DNA from 2 places in the Cellulomonas sp. P1_C4 genome. Region 2 is predicted to be linked to the other one. Evidence: riboswitches for the same ligand, from Rfam matches in the RefSeq annotation. Region 2 holds a riboswitch; the other holds the start of a gene.

Region 1 (15,613 bases), on a different contig from region 2:
AGCAGGACCGTGTTGTCGCCCTCGAACGTCGCGTAGACGTCCATGTCGGCGCGCAGCCCCGTGAGCCGGTTCTCGGCCAGGAACCCGGCGCCGCCGCACGCCTCGCGGGCGACCTGCAGCGTGGTCAGCGCGTGCCAGGTCGAGGCCGGCTTGAGTGCCGCGGCGAGCGTCTCGAGGTCCTCGCGGGTCTCGGTGGTGTCGTTGCGGCCGGAGAACACGTCGTCGAACGCGGCGAGCAGGTCCTCGTGCGCGAACCCGGCGGCGTACGTCTCCGCGAGCAGCGGCAGCAGGCGGCGCTGGTGCTCGGCGTAGTCGAGGATCACGACCTCCTCGGTGGGCGAGGCGGCGTTGAACTGGCGGCGCTGGTTCCCGTAGGTGATCGCGATGGTCAGGCCCACGCGCGCGGCCGTCACCGCGGCGCCGTCCAGCGAGACGCGGCCCTGCACCAGGGTGCCGAGCATCGTGAAGAAGCGGCGGCCCGGGCTCGCGATGGGCGACGAGTAGGTGCCGTCCTCGGCGACGTCGCCGTACCGGTTGAGCAGGTTGGTGCGCGGGATGCGGACGTGGTCGAACCACAGCCGGCCGTTGTCGATGCCGTTGAGGCCGCCCTTGAGCCCGTCGTCCTCGCCGCCGACGCCCGGCAGGAACTCGAGCGCGTCCTCGTCGCGGATCGGCACGTAGAACGCGTGCACCCCGTGGTCCACGCCCGCGGTGATCAGCCGCGCGAACACGGCCGCCGCCGTGCCGTGCTGGCCGGCGTTGCCCAGGTAGTCCTTCCACGCCGCGCGGAACGGCGTGTGGATGACGAACTCCTGCGTCTCCGGGTCGTACGTGGCGGTCGTGCCGATGGCGGCGACGTCCGAGCCGTGGCCCGTCTCCGTCATCGCGAAGGCGCCCGGCACCTTGACCGACAGGGCGTCGGCCAGGAACTCGTCGTGGTTGCGCTCGGTGCCCAGGTGGTAGATGGCCGACGCGAACAGGCCCCACTGCACGCCCGACTTGATCTGCAGCGACGGGTCCGCGTGCGTGAGCTCCTCGAACCGCGCGAGGAAGCCGCCGTGGTCCTCGGCGCCACCGAACCGCTCGGGGAACGAGCGGTGCACGTCGCCCTCGGTCGCCAGCAGCCGCAGCTGACCGAGGACCCGCTCGCGGTGGTCCGCCAGCGACTGGCCCTCGATGCGGTGGAACCGCTCGTCGGCCAACAGCTTGCGGGCCGCGAGGCGCAGCTCCGGGTAGTGCCCCAGGAGCACCCGGTGCAGATGCTCGATGTCGACGTTGGTGACGTCGGCGTCGAGCCGCGGGTCCCCGGAGTCGGGTGCCTCGACCGTGGGGCGGGGGGCGGTGGTGGTCATCGAGAGTCCTCCGGGGCGATCGTGTGGTCAGGGGTGGTGCGGTGACGGTCACGGGCCAGCAGCCCGACGGGTCCGGCCCAGAGCCAGGCGGCGACCTGGGCGGTGATCTCCTCGCGGTCCGGGCTGCCGGGCTCGTCGCGGTGGGCCAGCCACCACTCGCCGGAACCGCGCACGAAGCCGACGGCGCCGGCGGCCCAGGACTCGGCCAGGGCGACGCGGGCCTGCAGGGCCGTGTCCTCGGGGTGCGCCCCCTCGGACGCCTCGGGCCGGCGTGCGGTCCGCCGGCCGTCGTGCTCCTCGGTGAGGCCGCGGGCGAACGGGGCGGCGACCATCGCGGTCACCGAGTCGAGGAAGTGCCCGAGCGGCCCGCCGGACTCGACCGACCCGTTGCGGGTCACGAACGCGTAGACGTTGGGCGACGACTCGATCATCTCGAGGTACACCGCGACCATGGCCCGCAGGCCGTCCCGCGGGGTCGGTGCGATCCGCAGGACGCCCTCGAGCGCCCCCTGGATCTGCAGCACGACGGCCTCGGCGACAGCGATCTGCAGGCCCGTCTTGTCGGCGAAGTAGCGGTAGACGATCGACTTCGAGGTCCCCGCGGCGGCCGCGATCTCCTCCATGGAGACGTCGGGGCCCTTGTGGTGGACGGTGCGCCGGGCGATGCGGACCAGCTCGGCGCGACGGGCCTCGCGGTGGTCGGCCCAGCGGGTGGAGCGGCCGTCGGCGGCGAAGGCGTCCTCGGGGGGTCGGCGGACGGTCGGGGGTACGGGAAGCGCCGGTCGCGCACGACCGGCGTCGGAGTTCAGCAGCGTGAGGGCCCTCGTCGTCGACGGGCCCGGTGTGACAGGGCTCACGAGACCGAAGGTATCAGGTACTGTGGGTTTCGGACACAACGTCATCTCGAGCGCACCCAGCTCGACACCTCCCTGCGCTCGACGACGATGCGAGAGGAACGCGCCCATGGCCGACAACACCCCGACCCCCGTACCCACCACCCCCGAGGTGCGCCGCGCCTACGTCCTGGGCGGGAACCGGATCCCCTTCGCCCGCGCCGGCGGACCGTACGTGCGGGCGAGCAACCAGGACATGCTGACCGCCGCCATCGACGGGCTCGTCGCCCGCTTCGGGCTGCAGGGCGAGCGCATCGGCGAGGTCGCCGCCGGCGCCGTGCTCAAGCACAGCAAGGACTTCAACCTCACGCGCGAGGCCGTCCTCGGCTCGGCGCTGTCGGCCGAGACCCCCGCGTACGACGTCCAGCAGGCCTGCGCCACGGGCCTCGAGACCGTCGTCTCGCTGAGCAACAAGATCCGCCTCGGCCAGCTCGAGTCCGCCATCGCGGGCGGCGTCGACAGCACGTCCGACGCCCCCATCGCCGTGAGCAACCGCCTGCGCCGCGCGCTGCTCGATCTGTCGCGGGCCCGCACCGCGAAGCAGAAGCTCGCGGCGATCGCGCAGATCCGGCCGAAGGACCTCGCGCCGTCGGCCCCGACCACGGGCGAGCCCCGCACGCACCTGTCGATGGGCGAGCACCAGGCGCTGACCACGGCGAAGTGGGAGATCACGCACGCCGCGCAGGACGAGATCGCGCTGGCCAGCCACCAGAACCTGGCCGCCGCCTACGACTCCGGGTTCTTCGACGACCTGGTCACGCCGTTCCGCGGGCTGACCCGCGACGCCAACCTGCGCGCCGACTCCTCGCTCGAGAAGCTGGCCAAGCTCAAGCCGGCCTTCGGCCTCACGCTCGACACCCCCGCGACGATGACGGCGGGCAACTCGACGCCGCTGTCCGACGGCGCGTCGGCGGTGCTGCTCGGCTCCGCGGACTGGGCCGCGTCGCACGACCTCGTCCCGCTCGCCTGGGTGGTCGACGCCGAGGCCGGTGCGGTCGACTTCGTGCACGGCGACGACGGGCTGCTCATGGCCCCGGCGTTCGCTGTGCCGCGCCTGCTCGCCCGCCAAGGGCTCACGCTGGCCGACCTCGACCTCATCGAGATCCACGAGGCCTTCGCGGCGACTGTGCTCACCACGCTGGCGGCGTGGGAGTCGGAGGAGTTCGGGCGCACGCGGCTCGGGCTCGACGGGGCGTTCGGCACCGTGGACCGGGCGAAGCTCAACGTGCACGGCTCGTCGCTGGCCGCCGGGCACCCGTTCGCCGCGACCGGCGGGCGGATCATCGCGACCGTCAGCAAGGAGCTGCACCGACGCAAGGTGGCTTTCGGGTCCGACGCACCGGTCCGCGCGCTCGTGTCCGTCTGCGCGGCCGGCGGGCTGGGCCTCACCGCGATCCTCGAGGCGGCCTGACCATGAGCGACACCTACCTCAACCTGGTCAACAGCGGGTTCACCAAGAAGATCGCGCAACAGCTCGGGCTCCCACAGCCCGCGCCCCTGCGGCGCTACGAGCCCGGACAGCCGCTGGTCGCCGGGGCCGTGCTGGTGCTCGGCCGCGGGCCCGAGTCCGAGGTGCTGTCCGGTGTCCTGGCGCACGACTGGGACCTCGACGTGCACCGGAACGCCACGCCCGGCACCCGGTACGCCGCGGTGGTCCTCGCGCTCACCGAGCTGACGCACCCCGACCAGCTGGCGGAGCCGGTGATGGCCGCCGGCGCCGTGCTCAAGTCGCTGCCCCGCGGCGCTCGCGTGGTCACCGTCTCGCGCGCCGCGGGTTCCGACGACGCCCCGGCGGTCGCGGCCGCGCGGCAGGGCGTCGACGGTCTGCTGAGGTCGCTGGCCAAGGAGCTACGCGGCGGGTCCACCGGCAACGGCGTGGTGCTCGACGACGGTGTGGCGGTCACGGCCCCGTCGGTGCTCGGCGCCTTGCGGTTCTTCCTGTCGACCAAGTCCGCGTTCGTCGACGGTCAGCTGCTTGCCGTCGACTCCGCCGCCGGTGCGCTCCCCGAGGACTGGGAGAAGCCGCTGGCGGGTCGGGTCGCCGTCGTCACCGGCGCCGCTCGCGGCATCGGCGCCTCGATCGCCGACACCCTCGCCCGCGACGGCGCCACCGTCATCGCGGTCGACGTGCCGGCGGCCGGCGAGCAGCTGGTCGCGGTCGCCAACCGCGTGCGCGGCACGGCACTCCAGCTCGACGTCACGGCGGCGGACGCCGGCGAGCGGCTGCTGGAGCACGCGCTGCAGCGGCACGGGCGGCTGGACATCGTCGTGCACAACGCCGGCATCACGCGCGACAAGCTGCTGGCCAACATGTCCTCGGACAAGTGGGACTCGGTGCTCACCGTGAACATCGCGTCACAGCTGCGGATCAACGAGGCGCTGCTGACGTCCGGCGACTTCACGGACGCCCCGCGGATCGTGTCGCTGGCGTCGACGTCGGGCATCGCCGGCAACCGCGGCCAGACCAACTACGCGGCGTCCAAGGGCGGCGTCATCGGCATGGTCCGCGCGACCGCGCCCCTGCTCGCGGCCTTCGGCGGCACCGCCAATGCGGTGGCCCCCGGGTTCATCGAGACCGAGATGACCGCGCGCATCCCCGCCGTCACGCGGCAGGTGGCGCGCCGGCTGAACTCGCTGCAGCAGGGCGGTCAGCCGGTCGACGTCGCCGAGACCGTGGCGTTCCTGGCCTCCCCCGCCGCCGGTGGCGTGGTCGGGCGCGTGCTGCGCGTGTGCGGGCAGAACATGGTGGGCCAGTGACGACCGTCGTCCTGCCCGAGGTACCGGGGCTCGGCGGGCTGTACGCCCGCGGGGCCGGGCTCGCCGTGGCCCGCCGGGTGCGCTCCGGGCCGTCGGTCCTGCCCGGCGTCTCGTACGTCGTCCGCGGGGTACGGGCGTCGTCCGAGCGCCTGACGGAGTACCAGCACCTGCTGGGCGAGTCAGCCTCCGACCAGCTTCCCGCCGGCTTCGTGCACGTGCTGGCGTTCCCGGTGGCCACGGCACTCATGGCCCGGTCCGACTTCCCGCTGCCGCTCGTCGGCCTGGTGCATGTGGCCAACCGGGTCTCGCAGCTGCGCCCGCTGTCCTTGTCCGACGTGCTGGAGATCCGCGCGTCCGCCGCCGACCTCCGGCCGCACCGGTCCGGCACGCAGGTCGACCTGGTCACCGAGGTCTCGGTCGACGGCACGCTCGCGTGGCGCGGGGTGTCCACCTACCTGGCGCGCGGGGTGCACCTGGAGGGTTCGGCTGCCGACGACGACGCCCCGACCTTCGTCCCGCTGACGCCCACCGGCCGCTGGACGCTCGACGGCGACATCGGCCGGCGCTACGCGGCGGTGTCAGGCGACCGCAACCCGATCCACCTGTCGGCGCTGTCGGCCAAGGCCCTCGGGTTCCCCCGGGCCATCGCGCACGGCATGTACACGGCCTCGCGCGCTCTCGCCGACGTGGGCGCGGGCCGCGGCGACGCGTTCGACTGGTCCGTCGACTTCGTGAAGCCCGTGCTCCTGCCCGGGACGGTGACCGTGCGGATCGCGCGGTCACGGTCCGACGGGTTCACGTTCGCCGGCTGGGACGCCCGCTCGGGCAAGCCGCACCTGACGGGAACGGTCACGCCTCTGGCCTGAAGGACTCTGCAGGATCCGGGCTCGCCGCGCCGGATCCTGCAGAGTCCTTGCGTCTCAGAGGTCCGCGGGGCGCAGGACGAACGTGATCGCGTGCGCGATCTGCACGTTGCCCTTGTTGAGGTCGAGCTTGCCCGGGATCAGGAACGGGTTCAGGTCGTTGCGGTCCTGGTCGCGCAGCTGCACGATGCCGAACCGCTTCGAGATCACGTCGACCGTGAACGTGCCGCCCTGGGCGGTCGTGAGCACCGCGTTGTCGCTGGCCAGCGCAGTGGCGGAGTCGATCGTCGCGCCCGGGACCACGTGGTAGAGCAGCACCTGCTCGATGGCATCGATGCCGACCGCGCCCGCGAGCGCCGTGAGGACCTCCTGCTCGCTGCCGTACCAGCGGTGCGTCAGGTCCTTAGCGAGGTACTGGAACGCGCGGTCGTTCGGCAGGAACGCCGTCAGCGGGACCGTGCCGTCCGCGAGGACGCCGACCGGGCTCGACGGCTTGGCGGCGAGGACCGCGCCGACCGCCTGGTCGAGGATGTCGAAGTCGCGCCAGTTGCGGTCGAACGTGTCGCCGTCCGACGCCAGCAGGGCCGCCAGGCTCGACGTGCCGGTGGGTGGGGCTGCGGCGCTGGCCGCGGGTGCGAGGGCGAGTCCCCCGCCGGCGACGACACCTGCGACGGCAAGGACGGAGAGCGTACGACGGATCCTCATGGTGAGCTCCTGCGGACGACGGTCGCGGCCGACGCCGGAGCGCCGCACCGCGCGGGCACCGGAGGGCGCCCTGCCTCCTCTTCGCCGGTCACGCGGCTCCCGGATGCAGTCGGGATCGTGAGGTCGTGGGTTTTCGACGAAGTCGTGCCTCGCGACTCACGAATTCGTCGCACACTCGCGAGCTCGCCGGCGGATCGGCCCTGGTCAGGTCAGGTCCGCCGCGGGTGCTCGGCGTCCTTCGCTCCGGCGAAGACGGCCGACGCGATGATGCTGAAGACGATCCCCCAGGTGGTCAGTCCGGCGTAGATGCAGGCCGTGCCGACCGCGATGAACAGCGCCGTCTGCGCCACGACGCGGGGCCCGCGCCGGAGCCGGTGCCGTGAGGTCGGTGCCATCCACCGGGCCCAGATCGCGATGGCCACGGCGGGAAGCAGCACCGCGAGCGTGATCGACGTCGGCGAGCTCGTCCCGAGGCGCCACCCGGCCACCGCCAGCAGCCCGATCATCACGAGCTCGCAGAGGAACGCGAGCACCCCGAGCAGCCCGACGGCGGGCCCGGCGGCGGGCGGCGTGGTCACGGCACCATCCTGTCGGCCGATCGACGACGAGTTCGGCAGCTCACCGAACGTCACCTCGACGTGCCGCTCTGGCGGCGGGGTGACGTTCTCGACCCGGCGGGACTGACAGTCAGTCGTCTAGGGCCGGTCCGCAAGCGGCCGCGGCCGTCGCGGCCAGGTGGTCCAAGCCGTGCACGGCGAGCAGCGGGCGGGTGTCCTCGACCACGGCCCAGCAGCCGTCGATCACCTCGTAGCGGACGCGCGGGCCCGTGGCGAGGTACTCGGTGAGGGCCACGACCAGACGGTCGACCGCCTCGCTCGTCGTGCCGACGCCCACCGAGGCCCGGATGGCCCCGCCCGACGCGCCGAGGTGCGCAAGGAGCGGGTGGGCGCAGAACCGGCCGTCGCGCACGCCGATGCCGTGCTCGGCGGCGAGGTACGCGGCGACCAGGCCCGGGTCGTGGTCCGGCACGGTGAACGTGAGGACGCCGACGGGCGCGGCGGAGTCGGGCCAGATGCGCGCGATCTCGACGCCGTCGATGCCCGAGAGCCCCTCGACGAGGCGCGCCCGGAGGGCCTCCTCGTGCGCGGCGAGGGCGCCGGCGGGGAGGGCCGCCAGCTGGTCGCACGCCTCGGCCAGGGCGATCGCGCCGAGCACGTTGGGCGAACCCGCCTCGTGGCGCGCGGGCGCCGGCTGCCAGACCGTCCGATCGGCCCGCACGTCGCGCACCGCACCTCCCCCTGCGAGGTACGGAGTGCCCGTGTCGAGCCAGTCGCGGCGCCCGACCAGGGCACCCGCACCGAACGGCGCGTACGTCTTGTGGCCCGAGAACGCCACGTAGTCGGCGTCGGTCGCCGCCAACGAGAACCCGCGGTGCGGCACCAGCTGGGCACCGTCGACGGCCACCCGGGCGCCCTCGGCGTGGGCGAGCGCCACGACCTCGTCGATCGGCAGCGCCTCCCCCGTCACGTTGGACGCGCCCGTGATCGTGACCAGCGCGTACGGCTGGCGGGCGAGCTCGGTGCGCAGGGCGTCGAGCGTCGCGGCCACGGTGTGCTTGATGGGCAGGATCGTCGTGCGGTTGCCGTGGCGCTCCGACGACTGCACCCAGGGCAGCAGGTTGGCGTGGTGCTCGACGTCCAGCACGAGGACGCGACCGCCCTCCGGCACGACTCCCGCCAGGAGGTTGAGCGAGTCCGTGGTGTTGCGGGTGATGATCGCGACGTCGTCGGGACGCGCGTCGACGAACCGCGCGATGGTCTGGCGCGCGGACTCGTAGAGCGCGGTGGACACCTGCGACAGGTAGCCGGCACCACGGTGCACAGAGGCGTACAGCGGCAGCACCTCAGTCACGCGCGCCGCCACAGCCTCGAGGGCGGGGGCGCTGGCGGCGTAGTCGAGGTTGGCGTAGACGCGCTGGGTGCCGTCCACCAGCGGGACGGTGGTGGTGCCGCCGACGACCGGGAGCAGCGCGCTCACCTCGTCGACGGAGGCACACGAGGCGCGCTCGGCGATGATGGTCATGGAAGTCCTCCGACACGTTCCGGGGGAACACCTACGACAGGTGGAACCCCGCGCTTGCCGGGTCCCGGACGGGACACGGCCAGGTCGTCACCCGGGGCACCCCACCGCGGAGGAGGGTTGCCGGCCAGCGAGCCGGGGCTTGACGCTGGCGCTCATGACCTGCAACGAGGGTCGCGGCAGCCCGTAGCGCCTGTCAACGCACCGCGCGGTTCGTCTCGCCTGCCGGGACACCTTGTCCACTACTTGGAGCGATGGTGCCGCCGCGCGTAGCATCACCGGCACCATCCAGAGCGGCTGAGAGATCTGGCTCGACGACGCCGCAGCAACCCGCGGGCACCACGTGCTCGGCCGAGGGTGCTACCGCCAGGACCGATGAGACGAGGATCTGCATGAGCTACGCCGGCGACCTGACCCCCCAGCAGGCCTGGGACCTCCTCACGACCGACGAGACCGCCGTGCTCGTCGACGTGCGGACCGACGCCGAGTGGCGCTACGTCGGCATCCCCGACCCCGCCCAGATCGACGGTCGCTCCGCGCTGGTCGAGTGGGTGTCGTACCCGTCGGGACGGCCCAACCCGCAGTTCCTCAAGCAGCTGGCCGACGCCGGCGTCACGGCCGGGCGGCCCGTCGTCTTCCTGTGCCGCTCGGGCGTGCGCTCGATCGCCGCCGCGCAGGCCGCGACGTCGGCGGGACTGGGTCCGGCCTACAACGTGCTCGAGGGCTTCGAGGGCGACGTCGGCGCGGACGGCCACCGCGGCCACTCCGGCTGGCGTGCCGCCGGTCTGCCCTGGCGCCAGGCATGAGCCCCCGCCGCGTCCCCGGTCCCGGCGACTGGGACGACCGCCGCACCCCGCGCACCGACCTGCGCCCCGACACCCTCGCCGTGCGCGGCGGGCTGGTCCGCTCGCAGTTCCAGGAGACCTCCGAGGCGCTGTTCCTCACGCAGGGCTACGTCTACGACGCGGCCGCCGAGGCCGAGGCCGCGTTCGCCGGCGAGGCCGACCGCTTCCTCTACTCGCGCTACGGCAACCCCACGGTGTCCACGTTCGAGGAGCGCCTGCGCCTGCTCGAGGGCGCCGAGGCCGCGTACGCCACCGCGTCCGGCATGTCCGCCGTCTTCACGTCCCTCGCCGCGATCGTGCAGTCGGGGTCGCGCATCGTGTCCGCGCGGGCGCTCTTCGGGTCCACCGTCGTGATCTTCGAGGAGATCCTGGCCAAGTGGGGGGTGCGCACCGACTACGTCGACGGCCACGAGCTGTCGCAGTGGGAGGAGGCGCTGTCGACGCCGGCGGACGTGGTGTTCTTCGAGACGCCGTCCAACCCGATGCAGGACCTGGTCGACATCGGCGCGGTCAGCCGGCTCGCGCACGCCGCGGGCGCGACCGTGATCGTCGACAACGTCTTCGCCACGCCCGTGCTCTCCCGCCCGCTCGAGCTCGGCGCGGACGTCATCGTGTACTCCGCGACCAAGCACATCGACGGGCAGGGCCGCGTGCTCGGCGGCGCGATCCTGGGCACCGACGAGTACGTGCACGGTCCCGTGCAGACCCTGATCCGCAACACCGGCCCGTCGCTGTCGGCGTTCAACGCGTGGGTGCTGCTCAAGGGCCTGGAGACGCTGTCGCTGCGTGTGCGGCACCAGACGGCGTCGGCGCTGCAGGTGGCCACGTGGCTCGAGCAGCAGCCCGGCGTCTCGCTGGTCCGCTACCCGTACCTGCCCTCGCACCCGCAGCACGAGCTCGCGCTCGCGCAGCAGTCCGGCGGGGGCACCGTCGTGACGTTCAACCTCGCGGTGCCGGAGGGCGCGCAGCCCGACGTCGCCAAGAAGGTCACGTTCGGCGTGCTCGACGCGCTGCGGATCGTCGACATCTCGAACAACCTCGGCGACGCCAAGTCGATGGTCACGCACCCCGCGACGACCACGCACCGCAAGCTGGGTCCTGAGGGACGCGCGGCCGTCGGCATCGCCGAGACGACCGTCCGGCTCTCGGTGGGCCTCGAGGACCCGGCGGACCTGATCGACGACCTCGCGCAGGCGCTCGACACACTCGCCGGCTGACGCCTCCCCGATCCCGTCGGTCCGGCGCGGAACACTGACGGCGTGAGCAACTCGTCGTCACTGGTGCGCCTGCTGGTCGGCGTGCTGGCCGGGGTCGTCGTCGCCGGCATCATCGGCTGGTCGTCGGCGGTCGCCGCGATCCTGGCGGGCTGGGCGACCGTGGCCGCGGTCTTCGTCGTGTGGACGTGGGCGGCGATCTCGTCGATGGGCCCCGACGACACCGCGTCGCACGCCACGCGGGAGGAGCCGACGCGGTTCGGCGCCCACGCGGTCGTCCTCGCCGCCGCCGTGGTGACGCTCGCGGGCGTCGGGATCGTGCTCGTCGAGAAGGAGATCGGCCAGCTGTTGCCGACGATCGCGGTGCTGGCCAGCGTGCTGACGTCGTGGGCCGCCATCCACACCGTGTTCGCGCTGCGGTACGCGCGGATGTACCTGAGCGACGGTGCCGGCGGCATCGACTTCCACATGCAGGAGGCGCCGCGGTACACCGACTTCGCCTACGTCGCCGTCACCGTGGGCATGAGCTTCGCCATCTCCGACACCGACCTCGGGTCGTCCGCGATGCGGCGCACCGCGCTGGGGCACGCGCTGCTCAGCTACCTGTTCGGGACCGTGATCATCGCGCTGCTGGTCAACCTCGTCGCGTCGATGTGACCGCTCAGAGCCGGACGGTCTCGTTCTCGCCGCCGTCGTAGCGCTCGCCGGTGACCTTGGCCTTGACCAGGCTGAACGCCGTCGTCAGGCGGCCGCCCTTGGCGTGCCAGTACTCCGCCGTCTCGCCGCGGAGCACGACCAGGACCACGCCCGGCGTCTCCGGACCGTCGGGGAACCAGGCCTCGGCCGAGGTGCCCCACAGCTCCGCGATCTTGGCGCGGTCGCGGACCACCTCGGCGCGACCGGAGACCGAGACCCAGGCCGTCGAGTCCGAGAAGGCCGCGTTGGCGGGGCTCCCGCCCTCGACCTCGTGCACCTTGTGGCTGCCCTCCTCGGCGAAGAACCACAGGTCCCCGTCGAAGTCCACGTCCTGCACACCCATGGGCCGGCTCACCAGCGAGCCGTCCGCCGACACCGTGGTGAGCATCGCGATCCGCGCGTCCTTGATCAGTCCCGCGACCTTGGCCTGCTGGTCCTCGTTCGTCATGCGTCCTCCTCGAGCGGCGCGCTCGCGGGGCTGCTGACCGCGGCGGCCGGCCCACCGTAGGCACGCTGCGCGGCTGTCGCATGTCGGAGGGGCGCGGGATGCTCGGTCCATGACGGACAGCGACTACGACGCGATCGCCGACGACCTCGTCGCGCGTGGCGCCACGCGGGCGCAGATGATGGGCCGCCCGATCCTCAAGGTGGGCTCGACCATGTTCGCCGGGCACGTGGGCGGCGACCGCCTCGTGGTCAAGCTCGGCCGGGACAGCGCCGAGTACGCCGAGGCGCTGGCGCTGCCCGGCGTCACGATCTGGTCACCCGGCGACAGCGGACGGCTTTTCTACGACTGGGTCGCGCTGCCCGCCGCGCTCGAGGACGAGTGGATGCGGTTCGCGGAGATCGCCCGCGTGCGGGCCTCGAAGGGCTAGCGGACCCACTGCTCCCCGGCCTCGACCGCGACCGTCAGCACGTTCTCCGGCGGCGGGATCGGGCACGTCGCGAACTGCGTGAGACCGCAGGGCAGGTTGGACGCGCGGTTGAGGTCGAGCGTGACCGTGCCGTCGTCCGCCACCGGGCCGAGCGCGAGGGTGCGCGACGCCGGGTACGTGGTGACGCCGCTGGTCGCGTCGCGGAAGAGCACGCTGAGCCCACGCGCGCCGCCGTCGAAGACGATGAGCGACTGCGGGATCCCGGCGACCTCGAACTGCACGGTGCCGACCGCGGTGTGGTGGTGCTCGAGCCCGTCCACGACCGCCCCCGTGGTGACCGTCCGCGGCTCGTCGAAGGGCTCGAAGCGGCCGGTCAGCACCCAGTCCTCCGACGGCGCGTACGCCGGGATGCCCTCGAACGCGGCCAGGTGCGGCGCGGCCGGGTCGTGCACGCGGACGATCGCGTGGCCCGTGCGGCGGGCGACCTCGAGCAGAAGGTCACCCGCGCGGACCTGCAGGCCAGGCGCACCCTCGACCGGGTCGATCGTCGCGACGCCGTCGACGGTCGTGCCGTCCGGGAGGACGAGACCGTCGTCGGCAACCGCCTCGATGCGCACGACACCGTCCGCCGACCAGAGCCCGGGGACGTCCGCGAGCTCGCGCGGCTCGGCGGACAGCCAGTGCAGCGCGGTGATCGCCACCCAGCCGTGCGGCTGACGGAAGTAGGCCTCGCGGGTGGCGTGCCAGTCCTCCCACTCGGCGACGAAGGCGGAGCGCTCGGTCGTGGTCGTCATCAGCTGGCCCTCACATCGGCGTCGGCGGTGCGGCCGAAGGCGTCGGCCGGCGGGAGTCCGAGGTGCTCGCGCAGGGTCGAGCCCTCGTAGGACGTGCGGAACGAGCCCCGCTCCTGCAGCAGCGGGACCACGCGGTCGACGAACTCGTCGAGCCCGTGCGGCGTCAGGTGCGGGACGAGGATGAAGCCGTCAGAGGCGTCCTCCTGCACGTACCGGTCGATCTCGGCGGCCACGCGCTCCGGCGTGCCGACGAACGAGTGGCGGCCGATCACCCGGATGACCAGTTCGCGGATGGACAGGCCCTTGGCCTCGGACAGCTCACGCCACTGGTTGGCGATGGCCAGCGGGTCGCGGAAGTGCGAGGCGCGGCCCTTCGTGATCGACGGGGCGTCGACCAGCGGGTCGATGGCGGGCAGCGGGCCGTCGACGTCGTACTCCGACAGGTCGCGGTTCCACACCTGCTCGACGAACGAGCGCGCGACGCTGGGCCGGACCTGCTGGAGCTGGATCGCGCGCAGCCTCTCCTCGGCGTCGGCCTCGGTGTCGCCCAGGACGAACGACGCCCCCGGCAGGATCAGCAGGTCCTCGGGGCGTCGGCCGTACTTCGCGAGGCGGCCCTTGACGTCGGTGTAGAACGCCTGGCCGTCGGCGAGCTCGCTGTGCCGGGAGAAGACCGCGTCGGCCACCTGTGCGGCGAGCTCGCGGCCGCCGTCGGAGTCGCCGGCCTGGAGGATGACCGGGTGACCCTGCGGGGGGCGCGGGATCGTCGGCGTGGCCTCGATGTCGACCAGCCGGCCGCCCGTGCGGATCGTGCTCAGCGAGCCGGGGCGGACGAACTCGCCCGACGCGGCGTCGGCCACGACCGCGTCGGCGGCCCACGCGTCCCACAGGGCACGGGCGGTCTCGACGACCTCGCGCGCACGCTCGTACCGGTCCTCGTAGGCGAGGTACCCGCCGCGACGGAAGTTCGCGCCGTGGAAGGCGTCCGACGAGGTCACGACGTTCCACGCGGCGCGGCCCGCCGAGAGGTGGTCGAGCGTCGCGAACTGGCGGGCGAGCTCGTACGGGTCGTTGAAGGTCGCGTTGATAGTGCCGGCGAGGCCGACTCTCGACGTGACGCCGGCCAGCGCGGCCAGGACCGCGTAGGTGTCCGGGCGGCCGACGACGTCCTGGTCGACCAGCTGGCCGCGGTGCTCGCGCAGGCGCAGACCCTCGGCGAGGAACACGAAGTCGAACAGCCCGCGCTCGGCGGTGGCGGCCAGGTGCTGGAACGACGCGAACGACGACTGCGTGTCGGCGTGGTGGCTCGGGTCGGTCCAGACGGTGTGGTGGTTGACGCCGGGGAAGTGCGCGGCGAGGTGGATCTGCTTGGGCATCGGGGGTCCTTAGCGAGCGGCCGCGTAGCGGCTGGTGGGGCGGGGCAGGCCGAGGGAGTCGCGCAGGCTCGTCCTCTGCTCCACGGGGGTGATCGCGGCGCCGAGCAGCGGGAGGTCGCTCGCGAGGGCCAGCGGGCGGATGGTCAGGCCGTCGGCGCCGGAGCTCTCGACGAGCGCCGCCAGGGTCGTCGACGCGGTCTGCGGGCCGGCCACGATCGCGTCCGTGGTCCACGGCTCGAGGGCGTCGAGCGCCGCGAGGCGTGCGCGGGCGTCGTCGTCGGACGTGCCGAGCAGGACGTCCACGTCGAGCAGCACGATCACCTCGCGTCCGGCCTCCGCCGCGGCCGCCCGCACGAGCGGCACGGTCGCCTCGTCGGCAACCCGCACGATGTCCGCACGGCGTGCGGCGACCTCGCGGGCGTGCGGCTCGTCGCCGCGGACGATCACGACCGGGCGGCCCTGCGGCGAGCGGGGGGTGATCGAGGCGCCCTGCACCGAGAAGAACTCGCCGCTGAACTCGATGGCGTGCACGCGGGTGCGGTCGATGTACCGGTCGTGCTCGGCGTCGAGGACGATCGCGTCGTCCTCCCAGCTGTCCCAGAGCCGCCCCAGCACCTCGAGCACGTCGTCGGCCTCGCGCCACAGCGCCGCCACGTCACGCGGCACGCGCTCGTCGTACCGCAGCGCCTCGGCGCCCGCGCCGCTGTCGCCCGCGGGCGCAGCCACATCGACCTGCACCGCCGCGCGGCCCAGGCTCACGTGGTCGATCGTCTGGATCTCCTTGCCCACGTGGAACGGCTCGCGGTAGGTGACCGGCACGACGGGCGCGAGACCCACGCGATCGGTCAGCGGGCCGAGGAGGGCGGCGACGCCCACGGCGTCCAGGCCGCCGACGAGGGCGCCGGGGCGCTCGACGGGCGGCGCGGCCGAGTCGTCGACGATCACGAACGTGGCGCCGGCGCTCTCGGCCGCCCGCGCGAGGCGGACCCAGTGCTGTGCCGCGAAGGGGTCGGTCGGGTGCAGGCGCCAGGCGGCGGGGTGGAGGCCCGCGGCCGTCAGCTCGACAGCGACGGGGAACGTGTCAGGGAGGGTCATCGTGTCTTCCGGTCGTCGGGCGCATCGGTCCTGGCAGGAGCACCCGCACCCAGGTGGCCGGGGGGTTGC
Region 2 (15,613 bases):
CCTGGGGAGCTCGGCGCGGACGTGTCGGTCGGCTCGGCCCAGCGCTTCGGCGTCCCGCTGTTCGGCGGCGGACCGCATGCCGCGTTCATGGCGGTGCGGACGGGCCTCGAGCGCATGCTGCCCGGCCGCCTCGTCGGGGTCTCGATCGACGCCGACGGCGCACGCGCCTACCGGCTCGCCCTGCAGACCCGTGAGCAGCACATCCGCCGCGAGAAGGCGACGAGCAACATTTGCACGGCGCAGGCCCTGCTGGCGATCGTCGCCTCGATGTACGCGGTCTACCACGGGCCCGACGGCCTCCGGGCGATCGCCTCGACCGTGCACGCACGCGCGGCCGGCCTGGCCGAGCTGCTCACGGGCGTCGGCGTGACCGTCGAGCACGACACGTTCTTCGACACCGTCCGCACCGTCGTCCCCGGCAAGGCCCGTGAGGTCGTCGCCCAGGCGGCGCAGGCCGGCGTGAACCTGTGGGCGCCCGACGACGACCACGTGCAGATCGCCACCGACGAGCGCACCAGCGACGACCACCTGCTCCGCATCGTGCTCGCGTTCGCCGCGGCGGGGACCACGACGCTCGAGGCCGAGGACGGCACCTACGCGTTCGGGTTCCTCGGGACCGACGGTTCCGACGCCCTGCCCGCCGAGCTCCGCCGGACCAGCGCCTACCTGACGCACCCGGTCTTCCACCTGCACCGCTCCGAGACCGCGATGCTGCGCTACCTGCGCCGCCTGTCGGACAAGGACCTGGCGCTGGACCGCACGATGATCCCGCTGGGCTCGTGCACCATGAAGCTCAACGCGACGGCGGAGATGGAGCCCATCTCCTGGCCGGAGTTCGCCACCATCCACCCGTACGCCCCCACCGACCAGACCGAGGGCTACGCCGAGCTGGTCACGGAGCTGCAGGACTGGCTGGCCGAGATCACCGGCTACGCGGCCGTCTCGGTGCAGCCGAACGCGGGCTCGCAGGGTGAGCTGGCCGGCCTGCTGGCCATCCACGGCTACCACGCGAGCCGCGGCGACAAGCGGGACGTGTGCCTGATCCCCGCCTCGGCGCACGGCACCAACGCGGCGTCGGCGGCGCTCGCGGGCATGCGCGTCGTGGTCGTCGCGACGGCCGGCGACGGCTCTATCGACCTGGACGACCTGCGCGCCAAGCTGGAGAAGCACGGCCCCGAGGTCGCCGCGATCATGATCACGTACCCCTCGACGCACGGTGTCTACGAGGAGGGCGTGCGCACGGTCTGCGAGCTCGTCCACGAGGCCGGCGGCCAGGTGTACATCGACGGCGCCAACCTCAACGCCCTCGTCGGGCTGGCCCGACCGGGCGAGCTGGGCGGCGACGTGAGCCACCTCAACCTGCACAAGACGTTCTGCATCCCGCACGGCGGCGGTGGCCCCGGCGTCGGGCCGGTCGCGGTCGCGGCGCACCTCGCCCCGTTCCTGCCCGGGGACCCGACGCCCGCGTCGGCGGCCGAGAACACCGTGGCGCCGGTCAGCGCGGCGCCGTGGGGCTCGGCCGGCATCCTGCCGATCTCGTGGGCCTACGTCGCGCTCATGGGTCCCGACGGCCTGAAGACCGCCACCGAGACCGCGGTCCTCGCGGCGAACTACCTGGCCACGCGCCTGTCGGGCCACTACCCGGTCCTCTACACGGGCCCGAACGGTCTCGTCGCGCACGAGTGCATCCTCGACCTGCGCGACATCACCAAGGACACCGGGGTCACCGCCGAGGACGTCGCCAAGCGCCTCATGGACTACGGCTTCCACGCGCCGACCCTGTCGTTCCCGGTGGCCGGCACGCTCATGGTCGAGCCGACCGAGTCCGAGGACCTGGCGGAGCTCGACCGGTTCGTCGACGCCCTGGTCGCCATCCGCGACGAGATCGACGCCGTCGAGGCCGGTCGCTGGCCCGTCGCCGACTCCCCGCTGCGCCACGCGCCGCACACCGCGGCCGCGCTCAGCGCCGACGTGTGGGACCACGCCTACCCACGCGAGCTCGCCGCCTTCCCGGTGGCCGCGCTGCGCGAGGGCAAGTACTGGCCGCCGGTCCGCCGGATCGACGGCGCGCACGGCGACCGCAACCTGGTCTGCTCCTGCCCGCCCATCGAGGCGTACGCCGAATGAAGGACGACGACACCGTGGACACGTTGAGCCCCCTGCACGACGAGCACGTCGCCCTGGGCGCCGCCCTCACCAGCTTCGCCGGCTGGCAGATGCCCCTGCGCTACACCTCCGACATCGCCGAGCACACCGCGGTCCGCACGGCCGCGGGGCTGTTCGACCTGTCGCACATGGGCGAGATCGCGATCAGCGGCCCCGACGCCGGCGCGTTTCTCGACTTCGCGCTGGTCGGCAACCTGTCGGCCCTGCGGGTCCTGGGTGCGCGCTACACGATGATCTGCGCGGAGGACGGCGGGGTCGTCGACGACCTGATCGTCTACCGCGACACCGAGTCCACGTTCATGGTCGTCGCCAACGCGTCGAACCACGCCACGGTGCTCGAGGCGCTCGGCGAGCGTACCGACGGCTTCGACGTCGCCGTCGAGGACCGTTCCCCGCAGACCGCGCTGATCGCCGTGCAGGGCCCCCGTGCGCTGGAGATCCTCCGCGCCACCCAGGGGTTGGCCGAGGCCGGGCACGACGCCGAGGCGCTGAAGTACTACGCGGCGATCCCGATGACGTTCGAGGGCAAGCCGGTCTTCGTCGCGCGCACCGGCTACACGGGCGAGGACGGCTTCGAGTTCTTCCTCGACGCCCCGCTGGCCCCGGCCCTCTGGCAGGCGTTCCTCGCCGCCGGCGAGCCGTTCGGGCTGGTCCCCGCCGGGCTGTCTGCGCGCGACAGCCTCCGGCTGGAGGCCGGCATGCCGCTGTACGGCAACGAGCTCGACCGCACGACCACGCCGCACGACGCCGGCCTCGGCCGCGTGGTGAAGCTGGACAAGGTCGACGACGAGGGCGAGCCCCTCCCGTTCGTCGGCCGCGCGGCCCTCGAAGCGCGCGCGCAGTCGGAGCCCGCGCGCGTGCTCGTCGGGCTCGAAGGCCTCGGCCGGCGCGCCGCCCGGCACGGCTACCCGGTCAAGAGGTCGACCGCGGCGGACGCCCCCAGTGTCGGTACCGTCACCTCCGGAGCACCGTCGCCGACCCTCGGCCACCCGGTGGCGATGGCGTACGTGACCCCCGAGGTCAGCGCTCCGGGCACCGAGCTGGCGGTCGACGTGCGCGGTCGCGGTGAGCTCGTCCGCGTCGTGCCCCTTCCCTTCTACCGCCGACCCCGGTAAACCAAGCCCTAGAGAATTCGACAGGAGCCAGATACATGACGGAGCTGCCCACCCACCTCCATTACACGGTCGAGCACGAATGGCTGGATGACGGCGCCCCCGCGACCGTCGGCATCACCGGGATCGCGGCTGACGCGCTCGGCGACATCGTCTATCTGGAGCTCCCCGCCGTCGGCGAGGAGATCGTCGCCGGCGCGGTCGTCGGCGAGATCGAGTCGACCAAGTCCGTCTCCGAGCTGTACTCGCCGGTATCGGGCACGGTCGTCGAGATCAATCAGGGTGCCGTCGACGATCCGTCGGTGGTCAACTCAGACCCGTACGGGGCCGGCTGGCTCCTGAAGGTCGACGTGGCATCGACCGGTCCGCTGCTCTCCGCCGAGGAGTACACGGCGCAGAACGCGGGCTGAGCTCGACCGGCACGGACTTGTTGCCTCGCCAAACCGATCAGCCGTCCGGGTGAAAACCCGACGGTGCTCACACGATCGGCGTATCAACGAAGCGGTGCGACGTTCATTGTGGGTGGCAGGCGCGATCGGCGCATGGCGGGGGGGAACCCGCGCATGACGAGATTGCTGGAAGTGGCGTCATGGCTCACGACCAGCCCTCTCTCATCCGGTACGCAGCCATAGCGTGGCGACCCGGACCCCCCGGGTCAGCAGCACACCGGAGGACATCATGAGCATGGTGGAGACGAGCAGGTCGGTCGGTCTCTCGAACGACGCACTGACGCGCCGCGAGCGGGTCGTGCTGGCCGAGCTTGCCGAGGACGTCACTCTCGAGGAGATCGCCACGCGTCTCTTCGTGACCCGTAACACCGTCAAGTCGCAGGTCCGCAGCGTCTACCGCAAGATCGGCGTGTCCACGCGGTCCGAGGCCGTCGCCTGGGCCGTCGAGCACGGCATCCGCTGACAGAGGTTCAGCAGGACTCCTCGGCTCAAGAAATCGGGCCGACCCAGGGGAGCCACGTCCGCGCAACGCGGGCCTGGCAGACTCCACGCATGACCCCACCCGTGCTCGTCGTTGCCGCCGCGATCGTGGACGACCTGGACGACCCCCGTGAGCTGTTGGCCGCTCGCCGCGCCGTGCCGGCGAGGCTGGCGGGCCGCTGGGAGTTCCCGGGCGGCAAGGTGGACGGCGACGAGACGCCGGAGGATGCGCTGCACCGCGAGATCCGCGAAGAGCTCGGCGTGCGGATCGGGCTGGGCGACGAGCTCCCCGGTCCCGACGACGGCCTGTGGCGGCTGTCGGACGAGTACGTCATGCGCATCTGGCTGGCCGAGATCGTCGACGGCACGGCCGAGCCCCTCGTCGAGCACGACGAGCTGCGGTGGCTGCATGGTCACCAGTGGCTCGACGTCCCGTGGCTCGACGCGGACGTGCGCATCGTCGAGGCCCTGGCGGCGCGGTACGTCAGGTTGGCCTAGGTCCAGCTCACCAGCGGTGGTTCGAGTTCTTCATGCAGAGCTGACCGGTTCCCCGGCAGTAGCTGCACTCCCCCGACCAGCGCTTGCGGCCGGCGCCGTCGCACCGCTCGCAGAACTGCACGGCTGCGCTGCACTCGTCGCACTTCGTCACGTCGGTCTCCCCCTACGTCGTCGTCGACATCGGCCTTGCGGGCCCTGTTCACGAGATCGGCACGCACATGGGGGGGACATGAGCCCCGACGACGGTCAGATCGTCACGAATCGATGTCAGTCGGTCAGGGCCAGGGCCATGCGTCCCACCGCGTCGGTGAGCGTGGAGGTCGATGCCGCGAGGTTGAGCCGCACGTGCCCCTGGCCCCCGTCGCCGAAGGTCGGCCCGGAGGTGACGGCGAGGCGCCCGCGTCGCAGGCAGAGCTCGGCCGGGTCGGCACCCGCGCGGACGGCGGCGAACGCCCGCAGGTCGATCCACGCCAGGTAGGTCCCCTCGGGCGGGGACCAGACGGCGTCGGGCACGCGGTCGGCCAACAGCCCCGCGAGGAGCCGCTGGTTGTCGGCCAGCCCGTCGAGCACCTGGTCCAGCCACGGCCCGCACTCGCGGTAGGCCACCGTCTCGGCGAGCGTGCCGACGTGCATGACGCCGTCGCCCACGACGTAGGACATCCGGGCCAGGTCCGCGGCGGCCTGCGGACCGGGGACCAGCACCGCGGCGCGCAGGCCGGCGAGGTTGAACGCCTTCGAGGCGGAGTGCACCGCGATGGCGTCGGGGATCTGGGTGGTGGTCGGCACGAACGTCCGCCCGCCCGGCACCAGCGGCGCGTGGATCTCGTCGGCGACGACGCGGACTCCGTGGCGTGCGGCCATCTCGCCCACGGACCGCAGCTCGGCCGCGGTGTGCAGGGTGCCGGTCGGGTTGTGCGGGTGGCACAGCAGGTACCCCGGACGGGAGGTGTGCGCGCGGGCGCGGGCGAACGCCTGGTCGAGCGCGTCCAGGTCCAGCCGACCGTCCGGGCCGAGCGGGGCGGGGACGACGAGGTGGCCGGCGTGCTCGAGGAACGCGCGGAACGGTGGGTAGACCGGTGGGTTGATGACCACGGCGCTGCCGGGGTCCGTGACCATCCGCAGTGCCTCGACGAGGCCCACCATCACGTCGGACGCCAGGCGCGAGGCGGCGACGTCGACCTGCCAGCCCCAGCGCTGCGCGGCGAACTCGGCCATCGCCTCGGCGAAGGCGTGGCCGTGCGGGTAGCCCGTGTCGCCGGCACGCATGGCGTCGCTCACCGCGCGGATCACCGGCTCGGGCTGGGGGACGTCCATCTCGGCGACGAAGAGAGGCAGGACGTCGGGCGGGTAGGTCCGCCACTTGCCGCTGGTGCGGCGGCGGAGCTGGTCGAGCGGGACGGTGTCGAAGATCGTCACGCGCCGACCCTAGGACGCACGACGGCCCCGGACACCTTGGCGATGTCCGGGGCCGTCGTGAGGAGGATCAGAGCGTCGCGCGCACCTTCCGCGTCGCCTCGAGGATGTGCTCCAGCGACGGGGCGACCTCCTCGTAGCGGCGGGTCTTCAGGCCGCAGTCCGGGTTGACCCAGAGCTGGTCCACCGCGATGGCCTTGACGGCCTCGGTGAGCAGCTCCTCGACCTCGGCCTCGCTGGGCACCCGGGGCGAGTGGATGTCGTAGACGCCCGGGCCGATGCCGCGCGGGTAGCCGGCCGCCGAGATGTCGCCGAGGATCTCCATCTTCGAGCGGGCTGCCTCGATCGACGTCACGTCGGCGTCGAGGCCGTCGATCGCGCCGATGATCTCGCCGAACTCCGAGTAGCAGAGGTGGGTGTGGATCTGCGTGTCGGGGCGGACGCCGGCGGTGGAGAGCCGGAACGAGCGGACCGACCAGTCGAGGTACGCGGGGTGGTCCTCGACGCGCAGGGGCAGCAGCTCGCGCAGCGCGGGCTCGTCCACCTGGATGACGGCGATGCCGGCGGCCTCGAGGTCGGCGATCTCGTCGCGCAGGGCCAGGCCGACCTGGTTGGCGGTGTCGCCGAGGGGCTGGTCGTCGCGGACGAACGACCACGCGAGGATGGTGACCGGACCCGTGAGCATGCCCTTGACCGGCTTCTCGGTCAGCGACTGCGTGTACGACGACCACTCGACCGTGATCGGCTTGGGCCGCGAGACGTCGCCCCACAGGATCGACGGACGCGTGCAGCGCGAGCCGTACGACTGGACCCAGCCGTTCTGCGTCACGGCGAACCCGTCGAGGTTCTCCGCGAAGTACTGGACCATGTCGTTGCGCTCGGGCTCGCCGTGCACCAGCACGTCGAAGCCGATCTTCTCCTGCAGCTCGACGACGCGGCGGATCTCCGCCTTCATCTCGTCGTCGTACTGCTCCTCGGTCAGCTCGCCCTTGCCGAACGCGGCGCGGGCGGTGCGGATCTCGGTGGTCTGCGGGAACGAGCCGATGGACGTCGTCGGCAGCGGCGGCAGGTTGAGCCGGGCAGCCTGGGCGGCCTTGCGCTCGTCGAAGGAGCCGCGGCTGAACGCGGCCTCGTCGAGCGCGGCCACACGGTCGCGGACGGCCGGGTTGACGACGCCCGGCGCCGTGCGGCGGGAGGTGGCGGCGTCGGTCGCGGCGAGCAGCTGCTCGTGGATGGCCTCGCGACCCTCGGTGAGACCTTCGGCCAGGGTGACGACCTCGACGACCTTCTCGTCGGCGAACGCGAGCCACGTCTTCAGCGTGGCGTCGAGCTTCGGCTCGTCCTCGAGCGTGTGCGGGACGTGGAACAGCGACGTCGAGGTGCCGACGGTGACCGCGGCGGCGCCGAGACCCTCGAGCTGCTCGAGGATCTGCAGCTTCGCGTCCAGGTCCGCACGCCAGATGTTGTGGCCGTCGATCACGCCGGCGACCAGCGTCTTGGTCTCCAGGCCCGGGACCTTCTCGGTCGGCGCGTGGCCGCGGACCAGGTCGATGCCGATGGCCTCGACGTCCGTGGCGGCGAGCACCGGGAACGCCGCGCCGAGGTCGCCGTAGGGCGCCGCGACGAGGATGGCCGGACGGTCGGTCAGGTCCGTCGCCAGCGCGCGGTACGCCTCGATGACGGACGCGAGCAGCTGCTCGGCGGGCACGGCGATCGAGTCGGAGACCAGGGCGGGCTCCTCGAGCTGGACCCAGGTGGCGCCGGCGGCCGCGAGGGCCTGCAGGAGCTCGGCGTAGACCGGCAGCAGGTCGGCCAGGCGGTCGATCGGCGCGAAGCCCTCGGGCGCGTCCTCGGTGGCCTTGGCCAGGGCGAGGTAGGTGACGGGGCCGACGATGACCGGGCGCGTTAGGACGCCGTCCGCGAGGGCCTCGGCGAACTCCCGCACGGGGCGGTCGCTGGCGAAGCGGAACTCGGTCTCCGGACCGATCTCGGGGACCAGGTAGTGGTAGTTGGTGTCGAACCACTTGGTCATCTCGAGCGGCAGGTCGTCGCCGCGGCCGCGGGCCACGGTCGAGTAGCCCGCCAGGTCGAGGGCGCCGTCGGCGCCGACGACGTCCGCGAAGCGGGCCGGCACGGCACCCACCACGGCGGTCGCGTCGAGCACGTGGTCGTAGAAGGAGAACGCGCTCGGGATGGCCGGCACGTCGGTGGCCAGGCCCAGCTCGGCCAGGCGCGTGCGCGTGCGCTTGCGCAGGCCGGCGGCGGTCGCCTCGACCTCCTCGGCCGTCGTGCGACCGGCCCAGAACGCCTCGAGGGCCTTCTTGAGCTCGCGGCGCGGGCCGATGCGCGGGTAACCGAGCACGGAGCTGGCGGGGAAGTTCGGAGTGCTCATTGCTTTCTCAGTCCCTCGGGGGTCGGGCGGGTGCCGTGTCCTGCGGCCATCCGGCCAGGTCGGGAGCTGTCCGAGCTCCGCCGTCGAGGTGTGCACCCTCGAGCAGGTCAAGTGCGGCATGGTGCTGGTTGAACGTGTACAGGTGGACGCCGGGTGCTCCGCCGTCCAGGACGCCGTTGACCAGGTCGACGCTCGCGCGGATCCCCCGGCGGTGGCGGTCGAGCTCGTCGTCGGCGGAGCCCAGCAGGTCCAGGAGCTTGTCCGGCACCGGGACGCCGGTCAGCTCCTGCACCCGCAGCAGGCGGGCCGGGTCCGTGGTCGGGATGATGCCCGGGATGATCGGGATGGTCACGCCGGCCTCACGGGCCTCGGCCACGATACCCAGGTAGTCGTCCGCGTCGAAGAACACCTGCGTGATCGCGAAGTCGGCGCCGGCCTGCTGCTTGGCCAAGAGCGAGGCGACGTCCTGAGCGCGCGTGCCGCCGGTGGCGTGGTTGCCGCGGGGGAACGCCGCGACCGCGACGGACAGCGGGCGCACCCTCGCCCGGACCGCTTGCGACGGGCTGTCCGCGCAGCGCTGGGCCTCGATGTCGCGCAGCAGCTCGACCAGCTCGCCGGCCGTCTGCAGACCGTCGGGGTGGGCCGCCCAGTCGCTCTGCTCGGTGGGCGGGTCACCGCGCAACGCGAGGAACGACCGCAGGCCCTCGTCGAGGAACTCCCCGACGATCTCCGTGATCTCCGCGCGCGACGTGCCGACGCAGGTCAGGTGCGCGATCGGGTTGAGCGTCGTCTCGCGCAGCAGCCGGCGGACCAGCGCGCGCGTGGTGACGCGGGTCTTGCCCGACGCGCCGTAGGTGACGGACACGAAGTCCGGGTGGACGGACTCGAGCGCCTGGATGGTCGCCCAGAGTCGGGGTGCCGCATCGGGGTTCCGCGGCGGAAAGAGCTCGAAGGAGATCGTCGGGCGGTCGTTCGCGGTCTGCGGGCGGGCCGCCGGCGCGGCGTGCAGGCCGGGCGTGCGCGGTTCCACGGCGGCCGCGCTCACGGCGCGACCGGTCCGGTCGTCGGCACCGGTGCGGTGCGGGGACACGTGGTCTGCGGGGACATTGCTCACTCCATCGTCCCTGGCGGAAGCACCCACACCCTCGGCGGGGAGGGGGGTTGCTGCGGCGTCGTCGAGCCAGGTCTCTCGGCCGCTCTGGATGGTAGGCGCGATGCTAGACCGGCGATCACATGCTGGGCAACCTTGCTCGACCTGTGAGACGTGAGTGTCCGGCGCCGTCCAACCGGCGAGGAGCGGCGCGTGCGCGGGTGGCTTGAGCCTCCTCAGTGCGGGCGGCGAGGGAACAGGTTCCCCGACTGCATGCGGCTCCGCTGCGACGGCACGTCGAACCACGACGTCGGGGATCCGGCGGGGACGGACAGCAGCCCGTCCTGCACCGCGGCGAGGGTCCGGGCGTCGGGGGCGACGTTGTCCGCGAGAGCCTCCGCCGCCGCGCGCTCGGCATCGCGCCGTGCGTCGTCGTCGGGCATCTCCGTCATAGGCCCGCACTGTAGTCCGCGTCACACCCGGTTCCGAGAGCTGCACAGCAGCGTCACCCGGCAGGAGTAGCGCTCACTCCGACGGGTGAGGCGCGCCGGCCGACGGGCACGTGGCGAGGTGGTCGTCGACGACTCCGCAGGCCTGCATGGCGGCGTACGCGGTGACGGGACCGACGAACCGGAAGCCGAGCGACTTGAGCTGCGTGGCGAGCGCGCGGGACTCGGGCGTCTGCGCCGGGACGTCGGCCCAGGTCACGGGCCGGACGTGGGCGGTCCGGTCGGGTGCGTGCGACCACAGGACCTGCTCCAGGGTGCCGCCGGCGGCGTGCAGCTCCCGCAGTGCGCGCCCGTTGGCGATGGTGGCCTCGATCTTGGCGCGGTTGCGCACGATGCCCGCGTCGCCCATGAGTCGCGCGACGTCCTCGTCGCCGAACTCCGCGACGACCTCCGGGTCGAACCCGGCGAACGCCGCGCGGAAGGCCGGCCGCTTGCGCAGCACGGTGATCCAGGCGAGGCCGGACTGGAAGCCCTCGAGCGCGAACCGCTCGAAGAGCGCGTGCTCGTCGTGGACGGGCACGCCCCACTCCTCGTCGTGGTACTGCTCGTAGAGCGGGTTGCCGTCGCCGAAGCAGCGGCCGGTGCGCGGGACGTCTTGCGAGGTCATGCGTCGAGTCTGCCCGGGACCGCCGACACCGACGCCGGCCCTCTGTGCGTGTCGGGGGCTGTGGGCGGCTCAGGCCGTCGGGGTCGCGAGCGCGATGAGGCGCTCGATGCCGTCGAGGATGAGGATGGTCCCGAAGTCGAGGCTCTCGCCGTCGTCGGCGCGGTCGTCCGGACCGAACGAGAACGCGCCCTCGTCGACCGCCCTCAGCAGCGCGGGGTGCGCGGACGGCGACGCCAGGACGCCGAGGAGGGCGCCCAGGTCGGGGGACTCGTCGGCGCCGTCCGCCGCACCCACGGCCGCCGTGCGCCGGCTGTCGGTCAGCTCCTCGGTGACGCGCAGCTGGTCCAGGGCGTGCGTGGCCAGCAGACCGATCGCGCCCACCTTCTGCCGCTCGGACAAGGGCGTGTCCTCGAGGGCGGACAGCATCCCCTCCATCCACGCGAGCCGGCCGGGACCCACCGCGTGCAGCACGGTGGTCGTGCGCGCCAGCCACGGGTGCGCGCGCAGGATCGGCCGCTGGATGGCGAGGATCAGCTCGAGCCGCTCGCGCCAACCGCCGACCTCCGGCCCGAGGACGGGCGGGCGCCCGGCGGCACGGTCGGACATGAGGGCCAGCACCTCGTCCTTGGAGGACACGTACCGGTAGAGCGACATCGTCGTGAAGCCGAGGGACTCGGCAAGCCGGGCCATGGAGACGGCGTCGATGCCCTCGGCGTCCGCCAGAGCGATCCCCGCATCGGCGATCTGCTCGAGCGTGAGGCTGGGGCGCGGACCCGGCCGACCCTCGACCGGCGTGCGCCACAGCACGGCGATGCCGGGGGGCAGCTCCACCGGCGGGCCCTCGGCCCCCGCCACGCGCACGGCCTGGCGTCGGGCCTTCTCGGCCGCGCGGGCCGCCTGCTGCTGGGCCAGGGCTGCCGCGCGCTGGGCCTTCTCGGCCTCGCGGAGCTGCCGCGCGGCCTCCTTGACCGCCTGCTGCGCCTCGCGCTCGCGCTCGTTGCGCAGCCGCTCGGCCTCCTTGGCCAGGTCCTGCTCGGCCCTCAGGCGCTCGCGCTCGAGCCGTTCGGCGTCCTTGCGGGAGCGCTCGGCCTCCTTCTGCGCGGCGCGCTCGGCGTCGCGGTCGGCCTTCTCCAGCTCGCGGCGCAGCCGGTCCGCCTCCTTGGCCTCGGCGCGCTCGGCCTTCTCGCGGTCGCGGCGCAGCGCCTCGGCCGCACGCGTCTCGTCGTCGTTGTCCACGACACCTCCTTGACGGTCGATCCTACAAGTGTGTATGAGGTACACACACAGTTTATGGCATACACAGAAGGCGAGATCGCGATGACCGCTCCTGTTGTCGTCGCCCGGGGGCTGCGCAAGTCCTACGGCGACCTGACCGTGCTCGACGGCGTCGACCTCGACGTCGCTCGGGGCGAGGTGCTCGCGCTCCTCGGCCCCAACGGCGCCGGCAAGACCACGACCGTGCGCATCCTGTCCACGCTGCTGCGGCCCGACGGCGGCACGGCGCACGTCGTCGGCAAGGACGTGGTCCGGCAGGCCGAGCAGGTGCGGGCGGCGATCAGCCTCACCGGCCAGTTCGCGGCGGTCGACGACCTGCTCACGGGCGTCGAGAACCTGCACCTCATGGCGAAGCTCGCGCACCTGGGCCGCTCGGAGGTGCGCACCCGCAGCGCGGAGCTGCTCGAGCTCTTCGACCTGACCGACGCCGGCAAGCGGGTGGTCAAGACCTACTCCGGCGGCATGCGGCGCCGGCTCGACCTCGCGGTCGGCCTCCTGGCCCGGCCGCAGGTGGTGTTCCTCGACGAGCCGACGACGGGCCTCGACCCGCGCAGCCGTAACGACCTCTGGGACGTCATCCGGGAGGTCGTCGCCGAGGGCACCACCGTGCTGCTCACGACGCAGTACCTCGAGGAGGCCGACCAGCTGGCCGACCGGATCGCCGTCATCGACCGCGGGCGCGTGATCGCTGACGGCACGGCGCGCGAGCTCAAGCGGGCCGTCGGCTCGGCGCACGTCGAGCTCCACCTCAAGGACGGGTCCGAGGAGCGCATCCTCACCGACGGCTCCGTGCCGGACGTGCGCCGGATCCTCGCCGGCATCGAGGACCGCGGCGTCGCCGTCGACGCCTGGGAGGTCCGCTCCCCCACGCTCGACGACGTCTTCCTCACCCTGACGGGCCGGCCCACCGAGCCCGAGACCACCACCACGCCCGCCCTCGTCGCCTCCCGGGAGTACTGATGACCACGCTCACCGCACCCACAGAGGTGCCCGCCCTCGGTTGGAGCTGGCACGACACGTCCGCGCTGATCGGCCGGTGCCTGCGCCGGTCCCTGCGCCAGATGGACACCGTGCTCATGGCGGTGATCCTGCCGCTGGCCCTGCTGCTGATGTTCGTCTACGTGTTCGGCGGCGCCATCGACACCGGCGGCGCCTACGTCGACTGGGTGGTGCCCGGCATCATCCTGCTCACCGCCGGGTACGGCTCCGCCAACACCGCCGTGGAGGTCGCCAGCGACATGACCGGCGGCATCATCGACCGGTTCCGGTCACTGCCCATCCGGCCCACGGGCGTGCTCACCGGGCACGTGGTCGCGAGCATGGCGCGCAACGCCGTCTCCACCGCGCTGGTGATCGGCGTGGCCTTCCTCATCGGCTTCGACGCCGCGGCGTCGCCCCTGGACTGGGCCGCGGCCATCGGCCTCATCGCGCTGTTCGTCCTGGCGCTCACCTGGGTGGCGGTCGCCATCGGGGTGGTCGCGTCCGGGCCCGAGGCTGCGTCCGGGTTCACCTTCGCGATCCTGTTCCTGCCGTACGTGTCGAGCGCGTTCGTGCCGCCGGAGTCGATGCCGTCGGTGCTGGAGACGATCGCGACGTACAACCCCATCACGCCCGTGACCGACACCCTGCGCGGGCTCCTGCTCGGACTGCCAATCGGCGACTCGTGGGTGGCCGCCGTGGCGTGGTGCGTCGGGATCTTCGTCGTGGCGCGGGTCGCGGCGGGGGTGCTGTTCCGTCGCAAGGCCTGAGTGCCGCTCCGAGGCCGCGCGGTACGCCGCGCGGCCTCCGGCATGCGGTAGACCAGGGACATGACGAGCCCGTTCCCGCCCACCGGTGCCTCCGAGCCGCCCGAGGAGCCGCCGAACCGCCGTCGGGGCTGGATCATCGCGCTCGCCGTCCTGCTCGCCGCGGCGGTCGGCGTCATCGTGTACCTGCTGGTGACCGCCGACGACGAGGGAGCGGAGCCGGTCGCTTCGTCGACCACCTCGCCGTCCCCGTCCTCGTCGCCCGTGCCCTCGCAGGAGCCGTCGGGGGAACCGTCGACGGCTGCGGCGGCGGGCTGCGCCCCGAACGACGAGACGGCACCCGCGGGCGCCGACGTCGTCGCCGTGATCGACGTGGACGGCGACGGACGACCCGACCAGGCCTGGCTCAGCGGCGGCGCCGGCCGCGAGTTCGGCATCACCACGGCGTCGGGCGCGACGTTCTCGGCGACCATCGACTCCGCCTCGCCCGTCCCCGCCTCCGCGATCGTCAATCGCGTCCAGGCCGACCAGATCCCCATCGCGCTGGTCGACCTCAGCCGGGAGGCCCTGGTCTACTCGCTCGCCGGCTGCGCCGTGACCCCGGTGGCCAACGAGCAGGGTCAGCCGTACACGTTCGACCGGGGCTTCGCGGGCACCGGGACCGGTGTCGGGTGCTCGACCGACGGCGGCTCGCTCCGGCTCGCGGGCCTCAACGCGGTGGCCGACGACGCCGGCACCTACACGGTGACCCGGACGTTCGTGGATCTCGACGCCGACGGCCGGCACGCGACCAACGCGGCGCCGGAGCAGGTGGCCCTCGGGGCCGGCGCCGACGAACCCGTGGTGACGACGGCGCAGGAGGTCAGCTGCGGCGAGCTGGTGGCCGGTACCGACGACGGGCCCGTCGAGCCTCAGTAGGCGGCGAGCGCCTTCTTGATGCGGGTGGTCGACACCGGCACGGGCGTGCCCAGCTGCTGGGCGAACAGGCTGACGCGCAGCTCCTCGAGCATCCAGCGCAGCTCCCGGAGCTCCGCGTCGCGCGGGTGCTTGGCGACGACGTCGTCGTAGAGCGCCTCGACGTCCTGGACCTGCCACGCCAGGTCGGCGTCGCGCTGCGGGTTCTCGGCCGCCTTGACCAGCCGGTGGCGTGCGGCCCGCAGGTACCGGGCGAGGTGGGGCAGGCGTGCGGCGCCGACCTCGCTGACGAAGCCGGCGTGCACGAGGCGGGCGGCCTGGGCGCGCAGGTCTTGGGCGGTGGCCAGCAGCGCGAGGCTGGACCGGTCGCGGATCTCGGCGTCCAGCTCGTGCCAGGCCGTGAGCACCGCGACGAGGTCGGTGACCACGGCGAACACGGTGTCCTCGAGCCGGTTCCGCACTCCTGCGCGCGCCGCGGCGTAGGCGTCGGCGGTCCGGACGGTGTCGGCCGGCGCGGTGAGCAGAGACTCGATCGCGGCCAGCTGCACGTCCGTGACCAGCGCGTCCGTGCTGGGGTACGGGCTCGCGGCGAGCGTGAGGGCCTGCGTGCCCGTCCACCGGGTCGTGATCCGGCCGGGGGTCAGGCCGACGTCGAGCAGGAGCAGGCGGCGCAGGCCTCGGCGGGCCGCCTCCGGCCGGGCGGACTCGTCGGCCAGCGCGCGCACGGCGACCGAGCCCTTCTCCTCGACCAGGGACGGGAAGGCGCGGACCTTGCCGACCTCGACGACCTCCGGGAGCTCCGGCAGGTCGGCGGGCCAGGTCGTGAGCCCGGTGCGCACGACGTCGATGCTCGGTGCTGGCGGGGTGGGCGGGCTCGCCGGCAGCGCCGGCGCGGGCTGGCCCGCTCCCGCCGCCCGCGCCTCCTCCATCGCCGCCCGGACCGCCGTGCGGACGGCGTCGTC

What was found. Region 2 has a riboswitch for S-adenosylmethionine ahead of AC1DYZ_RS08485 (methylenetetrahydrofolate reductase). Riboswitches for the same ligand answer to the same signal wherever they lie in the genome.
Region 1: another riboswitch for S-adenosylmethionine. It lies ahead of AC1DYZ_RS00775 (rhodanese-like domain-containing protein); the one in region 2 lies ahead of AC1DYZ_RS08485 (methylenetetrahydrofolate reductase).

What each region holds. Positions count from the first base shown of each region.
Region 1 covers NZ_JBFUAI010000001.1:164,393-180,005, reverse strand. Annotated here, with positions in the region: gene AC1DYZ_RS00815 (acyl-CoA dehydrogenase family protein) at 1-1,352, opposite strand, end outside; gene AC1DYZ_RS00810 (TetR family transcriptional regulator) at 1,349-2,209, opposite strand; gene AC1DYZ_RS00805 (acetyl-CoA C-acetyltransferase) at 2,316-3,656, shown strand; gene AC1DYZ_RS00800 (3-oxoacyl-ACP reductase) at 3,659-5,002, shown strand; gene AC1DYZ_RS00795 (MaoC family dehydratase) at 4,999-5,868, shown strand; gene AC1DYZ_RS00790 (fasciclin domain-containing protein) at 5,923-6,570, opposite strand; gene AC1DYZ_RS00785 (YrdB family protein) at 6,780-7,148, opposite strand; gene AC1DYZ_RS00780 (aminotransferase class V-fold PLP-dependent enzyme) at 7,258-8,652, opposite strand; SAM riboswitch class IV at 8,698-8,812, opposite strand; SAM riboswitch class I at 8,931-9,031, shown strand; gene AC1DYZ_RS00775 (rhodanese-like domain-containing protein) at 9,042-9,455, shown strand; gene AC1DYZ_RS00770 (O-succinylhomoserine sulfhydrylase) at 9,452-10,711, shown strand; gene AC1DYZ_RS00765 (DUF1345 domain-containing protein) at 10,754-11,365, shown strand; gene AC1DYZ_RS00760 (pyridoxamine 5'-phosphate oxidase family protein) at 11,370-11,852, opposite strand; gene AC1DYZ_RS00755 (hypothetical protein) at 11,962-12,279, shown strand; gene AC1DYZ_RS00750 (DUF1684 domain-containing protein) at 12,276-13,073, opposite strand; gene AC1DYZ_RS00745 (NtaA/DmoA family FMN-dependent monooxygenase) at 13,073-14,449, opposite strand; gene AC1DYZ_RS00740 (LLM class flavin-dependent oxidoreductase) at 14,459-15,544, opposite strand.
Region 2 covers NZ_JBFUAI010000008.1:150,543-166,155, forward strand. Annotated here, with positions in the region: gene gcvP (aminomethyl-transferring glycine dehydrogenase) at 1-2,127, shown strand, start outside; gene gcvT (glycine cleavage system aminomethyltransferase GcvT) at 2,124-3,281, shown strand; gene gcvH (glycine cleavage system protein GcvH) at 3,317-3,688, shown strand; gene AC1DYZ_RS08460 (LuxR C-terminal-related transcriptional regulator) at 3,957-4,190, shown strand; gene AC1DYZ_RS08465 ((deoxy)nucleoside triphosphate pyrophosphohydrolase) at 4,280-4,705, shown strand; gene AC1DYZ_RS08470 (hypothetical protein) at 4,713-4,856, opposite strand; gene AC1DYZ_RS08475 (MalY/PatB family protein) at 4,973-6,121, opposite strand; gene metE (5-methyltetrahydropteroyltriglutamate--homocysteine S-methyltransferase) at 6,189-8,510, opposite strand; gene AC1DYZ_RS08485 (methylenetetrahydrofolate reductase) at 8,518-9,555, opposite strand; SAM riboswitch class I at 9,623-9,719, opposite strand; gene AC1DYZ_RS08490 (hypothetical protein) at 9,837-10,052, opposite strand; gene AC1DYZ_RS08495 (DNA-3-methyladenine glycosylase I) at 10,126-10,716, opposite strand; gene AC1DYZ_RS08500 (TetR/AcrR family transcriptional regulator) at 10,786-11,952, opposite strand; gene AC1DYZ_RS08505 (ATP-binding cassette domain-containing protein) at 12,007-12,951, shown strand; gene AC1DYZ_RS08510 (ABC transporter permease) at 12,951-13,739, shown strand; gene AC1DYZ_RS08515 (hypothetical protein) at 13,800-14,654, shown strand; gene hrpA (ATP-dependent RNA helicase HrpA) at 14,648-15,613, opposite strand, start outside.